Rudanella lutea DSM 19387: one gene and its partner. The protein of the gene in region 1 interacts with the protein of each later gene in a pairwise test. Links are inferred from orthologs where the notes say so. Each region holds a gene or a part of one and is shown on either strand. Other genes may lie near its edges. The genes, in order: RUDLU_RS0116210 and ftsZ.

Region 1 (3,108 bases):
GGGAGTCGCTGCGGAAAGATGTGGTAGAGCACGGGGTGCGTAACTCGCTCCTGCTGGCTCCTATGCCAACTGCCTCAACGAGTCAGATTCTGGGTAACAACGAGTGCTTCGAACCCTACACGAGCAACATCTACACCCGGCGCGTACTGTCGGGCGAGTTTATCGTGGTCAACAAGCACCTGCTCCGCGACCTCGTGAAGCTGGGCCTGTGGAACGAGACCATGAAAAACAACCTCGTGTTGGCCAACGGCTCGGTTCAGCAGATTCCGGGTATCCCGCAGAATATCAAAGACCTGTACAAAACGGTTTGGGAGATCAAGCAGAAGCATATCATCGATATGGCTGCCGACCGGGGCGCGTACATCTGTCAGTCGCAGTCACTGAACATTCACATTCAGGACCCCAACTTTGGCAAGCTGACGTCGATGCACTTCTACGCCTGGAAAGCCGGTCTGAAAACGGGTATGTATTACCTCCGTACCAAGGCCGCTACCGATGCCGTGAAGTTCACGGTGGTACAGCCGCAGGCCGAGGTGCAGATTGAGCCCGCCATGGCCGAAACCGCCCCCGTTGAGAAGCCGCTCGACTACGTTGGCTATGCCAAAGAGCAGGCTGCGGCTCAACCGGTACCGGTGGTGTCGGACACGGATATGGCCTATGCAGCCATGCAGTGCTCGCTCGACGATCCCGAAGGTTGCGAAATGTGCGGCTCATAAACCATCACCTGCGGGCGTATAGCCCGGTGAGGTAACACACTCCCGGTTGTGCACAGGGCACGACCGGGAGTTTTTGTTGATAGACAAAATTGGACAGCCGGCCCCGTGTCCACGGCGGCCGATTTTTGGCAACTACCTGTTGACGAAATATTGTGCAGACCGGTTTAATACTCAATTTAAATTACTTGCCGGGACCACTTACCGGGCTCATACAACGCCATTTACCGCTTTCATTTAAAAACCATTAATTGACTGGACTAAGCTTCGGGAATTCTCTGGAATTATCTATACTTTTGCACTTTCTTACGAAAACCGAACGTACTTAAAGCGCCTTTGTAAAACGCCTGAAATGGGACTTTTTAATTTTCTAACCAGCGACATTGCGATTGACCTGGGCACGGCGAATACCTTGATTATTCACAAGGATCGGATTGTGGTGGATGAGCCTTCAATTATCGCAATGGATAAGGCCAGTGGTAAAGTGCTTGCAATTGGTCATAAGGCCATGCAGATGCACGAAAAGACCAACGAAAACATCAAGACCATCCGGCCGCTGAAAGATGGTGTAATTGCCGACTTTACAGCCGCCGAATTGATGATTCGGGGATTGATCAAGATGATCGACACCGGGAGCAAGCTCTTTTCGCCCTCACACCGGATGGTTATCTGCATTCCCTCGGGTATTACAGAGGTAGAGAAGCGGGCCGTGAAGGACTCCGCCGAACACGCCGGTGCGAAAGAGGTGTACATGGTGCATGAGCCCATTGCGGCCGCTATTGGTATCGGTATCGATATTACGCAGCCCAACGGTACCATGATTGTGGATATCGGCGGGGGAACCACCGAAATCGCCGTGATTGCCCTCTCGGGTATTGTCTGCGAACAGTCGATCCGGATTGCGGGCGACGTGTTTACCCGTGATATTGTCGATTACATGCGCCGGGAGCACAACCTGCTCATCGGTGAGCGGTCGGCCGAGCAAATCAAGATGGAAGTGGGGTCGGCCCTGCCCGAACTCGATAACCCACCGTCGGATTACGAAATCCGGGGTCGTGACCTGATGACGGGTATCCCGAAAGAAATTAAGGTTACCTACAGCGAAATTGCCTACGCGCTCGACAAGTCTATTTCGAAGATTGAAGAAGCGGTGATGAAAGCCCTGGAGGTGTCGCCCCCGGAGCTGTCGGCTGATATTTACACCAACGGTATTCACCTGACGGGTGGCGGAGCCTTGCTGCATGGCCTCGACAAGCGTTTGGCGGCCAAAACCAAACTGCCGATCCACGTAGCCGACGACCCGCTCAAGGCCGTGGTGAAAGGAACAGGCGAGGTGATCAAAAACCTTGACCTCTACAAGTCGGTACTGATTTCATAGTGATGAACGATGAGTGATGAATTTGCTGACGCATGATTACTCATCGTTCATCACTCATCATTAGAAAAATAGGTTTGGGCAACGGCTCAAACCTATTTTTGCATACATAGCAAAGCCAAACCGGACCGACTACCCGCCCGAACCATATGGAGCAGTTAGGATATTTTATTCTCCGTAGCCGAAATTTCATCTTGTTTGTGTTGCTCGAAGTCTTGTGCTTCTACTTCATCATCAACACGAATAATTACTGGAGTGCGAGCTTTTTCAATACCTCCAACGCGTATGCCGCCCGTATGTTGGCGTGGTCCAACGCGGCCCGCGAGTACACCGAACTGCACCGCGTAAACGCTGACCTTGCCCTCGAAAACGAACAGTTGCACGCCCAGCTGACGCGCCTGCAACAAGGGGCCCCGGCTGCCCCGGCCGCCTACAAGGCCGATTCGATCTTTGCCAATCGGTTTACCTACACGGTGGCTAAGGTGATCAACAACACCACGCAGTTTGCCAACAACTACATTACCATCGACAAAGGCACCGACGATGGTATCCGGCCGGGTATGGGCGTTATTTCGCCGACTGGTGTTGTGGGCAAGGTGAAACTCTGCAACCGCCATTTTTCGGTGGTGACGTCGATTCTGCACTCCGAATTCCTCGTGTCGTCGAAGCTCGTGAAGGCCGACGAAATTGGGTCAGCTAAATGGGATGGGGTAGACCCGCACCGCATGAAGCTGCTGGATATTTCGCGGTACAAGCCCGTGAACAAAGGCGACTCGGTTGTATCGTCGGAGTTCAACTCCACATTCCCGCCGGGTATTTTGGTCGGCCGGGTACGGTCGGTGGGAGTACAACCCAATCAGACCTTCCATGATATTACGCTTGATCTGGCTACCAACTTTAGCAACCTGTCGTTTGTGTACGTCGTAGAAAACCGACTTCAAAACGAGCAGGAGCAGTTGGAAAAGCAAGTTGAAAATGAAAAATAAGTAACAATGAACAGTGAACAATGAGCAACGAACA
Region 2 (3,290 bases), 540 kb from region 1 along the record:
GGCGTCGGGAATGGCTGTGCTGACCGAAGACGAAAAGCAGGCTGGCGTGGCGCTGGTCGACATTGGTGGCGGCACAACGGATATTGCTATTTATCACCGCAATGTGTTGCGGTATATTTCGATTTTACCGTGGGCCGGCAACAGCCTGACGAACGATATTGAACAAGGGTGCAAGGTATTGAGCAACCATGCCGAGCAGATCAAAGTACAGTTTGGGAATGCTAACCCGACCGATAGCCGCCTGAACGAGGTAGTTTCGGTGCCGGGGTTGGTCAATCGCAAACATAAGGATGTGCTGCTGCGGAATGTGTCGCTCATCATGGAAGATCGGCTGAAGGAGATTGCGGCATTGGTACAGGCCGAAATTCTGCGGTCAGGTTTTGAGCATAAACTGCTGGCGGGTATTGTTCTGACGGGAGGAACCGCATCGACGCCCAACATCGAGGCCATTTTTAAGCGGGTCACGGGGATGGATGTACGCGTGGGTTACCCCGAGTGGCTGGAGCACAACGGCCGGGCTGATCTGGTGAGCGATCCGGCATACGCAACGGCATTGGGCTTGGTTTGGGCTGGTTTCCGGCAGGTCGATGAGCGAGTAAGCTTTATCAGCGACCCCGCCCGGACCTCTGAAGCCCCCAAAGCCAGTACTCCACCAACGGCCAAACAACCGTACCGGCCTGCTGCAGAGCCCGAAGAGGCCCCCAAAGAAGGCTGGTTCGCCAAACTTAAACGGATCTTTTCAAGTGATGATTTCATTGAAAAGAAGGACACCTATTAACTTGTACCTCATACCAGAACGACTGACACCCTATGAACACGATGCTTGATCACGGATACGCTTACGAAATTCCGGACGAAAACGGCCCGATCATCAAGGTCATTGGTGTGGGTGGTGCGGGCGGCAATGCCGTTAAGCACATGTGGAAAATGGGCGTTAAAGACGTCAGTTTTGCCGTTTGCAATACTGACCGGCAGGCACTGATGGCCTCTCCTGTTCCGACTAAGCTTCAGTTGGGCGACGGACTGGGGGCTGGTACAGAGGCCGAAGCCGGTGAGAAAGCCGCCCGCGATGGAATCGACGAGATTCGTAACCTGCTGGCTGCACCAACCAAAATGGTCTTTATCACGGCCGGTATGGGCGGTGGTACGGGTACGGGGGCTGCACCGGTTGTGGCCGAAGTGGCGCGTGAACTGAAGCTGCTGACCGTGGCTGTTGTAACGGCACCGTATTGGTACGAAGGCACTGAAAAGAAAGAACAGGCCATGAAAGGCATCGAGCGGCTCAAAGAAAGCTGCGATACGGTGCTGGTGGTACTGAATGATAAACTGGCCGAGCTTTATGGCGATCTCGACTGGACCGAAGCCTATGGTCATGCCGATAACGTGCTGGCTAATGCGGTGAAAAGTATTGCCGAGATCATCACCACTCAGGGGGATATCAACGCCGACTTTGCCGACGTGAAGAAGGTGTTGAGCAATGCCGGTCAGTCGGTGATGGGGTCGGCCGAAGCAGACGGTGAAAACCGGGCGCTGTCGGCCATTGAAGCTGCCCTCAATTCGCCTTTGTTGAACGATCGTGACATTCGCGGGGCCAAAAAAGTCCTGCTGACGATTGCCTCAAGCAAAGAACACGCCATGAAAATGAACGAGATGACCATCATCTCGAAGTACGTGGCCGAGAAAATCCAGGCCGAGGCCAAAATGGTGAAAGTTGGTGCCATTGTGGACAAGACTCTGGGCTCTAAGTTGCGGGTCACGATTATTGCCGCTGGCTTTGAGCCAATCAATGACATTGGGCAGATTTTGACGCCCAATGGCATAACCCCCAGCGAGAACGTAGACGACAAAAAGACAGATGCCCGAGACGAAAAGACGACAGTAGCAACCCGCGACGAGGAGCCTGTGGCAGAGGCCCCAATTGAACTGGGGGGCGCTGAGTCGGAGAAACTGGTATTGGCCGCCATTGAAGAGGAAGCGAACGAAAAGGCGCTCCCCGGCGTGTTTGAAGACCAGATTCCAACTCGCTCGGTGAACGTGGGTGCTGATGTGATTGTGGTGCCCGGCCGGGGCGACCGGATGCCGCAGACGCACAAAATCACGCCTGAGGTGTTGATTGAAGTGCACAACGCTGGCGACAATGAGCATATCCAGCGGATGATCGACGATTTTTATAATAACCGGATTCCCGAGCGTGATCTCGAAACACCGGCTTACCTGCGTCATAAAATTGCCTTGTACGACATGCAGCTGATCCCGGAAGGGGAGCTGGTGCGGTACCGGTTGGGCGACTAAGACGACTAACATACCTCCTGAGCCCGCTCGAATAACTTCGAGCGGGCTTTTTCGTGTAGATGGGTCATTCATTCGGGGTGGGGCTGCGTCTATCACGACCTTTAGACAAGTTATCCAAAGCAGAACCTACGTAAATGAATGCCGCCGAGGTAAAGAGACAACTCATGGCCCTGCAACAGCCTGAACGAGCGTCGTTTGTGGCCCGGTATTTCCAGACTGGGCCGGGCCAATACGCCGAGGGCGACCAGTTTCTGGGGTTATCCATGCCGCAACAACATGCTATAGCACGCCAATTCCGTCAGTTGCCTATGGAGCAAACGGAACAACTGGTGCGCGATAGCTACCATGAATGCCGGATGGTTGGGTTGCTGATATGGGTTCAACAAAGCCGAAAAGGTGGCCCCGTGGCTCAAACCGAAATTCTGGAACGGTATCTGGCGAGCGTGGCATGGGTAAACAACTGGGATCTGGTCGATTCGAGCTGTCCGGCTATTGTGGGAGAGGCCTTGCTGAACGAAGACCGATCGTTATTATACACCCTGGCCGACACCGGGCATCTCTGGAGCCAACGGATAGCGATGGTTTCCACGCTGGCGTTTATCCGAAAAGGGCAACTCACCGACACCTTCGCCCTGGCCGAACGAATGGCCAGCCACCGCCATGATCTGATCCATAAAGCAATCGGCTGGATGCTGCGCGAAGCTGGTAAACGGAACCCCGAAGCCCTCGAAGAGTTTCTGCACGATCATATCCGGCAATTGCCCCGCACCAGTCTGCGGTATGCCATTGAGCGGTTCGAGCCGGGGAAGCGGCAGTATTATCTGATGCTTTGAGACATAGCTACCAGGCTGCGTGGGGTGGCTTGGGTAGTCTCTACAATCACTCTTTCGGCGATTCGCTCTTTCGCTCTTAAGAAAAGCGTATCTTTGTCGCCCCGGAACGATTCAACTACCGAAATCAATGTCTTGGTTTATACGCAAAGATAAGGGTATCCAAAC

Evidence for each region.
Region 2: the proteins of RUDLU_RS0116210 (region 1) and ftsZ interact in binary tests that used the Escherichia coli proteins (3 or more experiments, as listed by UniProt). The link is inferred for Rudanella lutea DSM 19387 from one-to-one orthologs.

What each region holds. Positions count from the first base shown.
Region 1 is NZ_KB913013.1:3,914,552-3,917,659, forward strand. Bases 301-3,078 are described here. They hold RUDLU_RS0116210 (rod shape-determining protein), read left to right. Parts: upstream 301-1,065; coding sequence 1,066-2,091; downstream 2,092-3,078. Other genes in these bases: RUDLU_RS0116205 (ribonucleoside-diphosphate reductase subunit alpha), read left to right, coding at 301-716; mreC (rod shape-determining protein MreC), read left to right, coding at 2,238-3,074. Outside these bases: more of RUDLU_RS0116205, read left to right, coding at 1-300. UniProt on the Escherichia coli protein: Forms membrane-associated dynamic filaments that are essential for cell shape determination. Acts by regulating cell wall synthesis and cell elongation, and thus cell shape.
Region 2 is NZ_KB913013.1:3,374,268-3,377,557, forward strand. Bases 92-3,051 are described here. They hold ftsZ (cell division protein FtsZ), read left to right. Parts: upstream 92-810; coding sequence 811-2,292; downstream 2,293-3,051. Other genes in these bases: ftsA (cell division protein FtsA), read left to right, coding at 92-778; RUDLU_RS0113865 (DNA alkylation repair protein), read left to right, coding at 2,427-3,051. Outside these bases: more of ftsA, read left to right, coding at 1-91; more of RUDLU_RS0113865, read left to right, coding at 3,052-3,125; accD (acetyl-CoA carboxylase, carboxyltransferase subunit beta), read left to right, coding at 3,253-3,290. UniProt on the Escherichia coli protein: Essential cell division protein that forms a contractile ring structure (Z ring) at the future cell division site. The regulation of the ring assembly controls the timing and the location of cell division.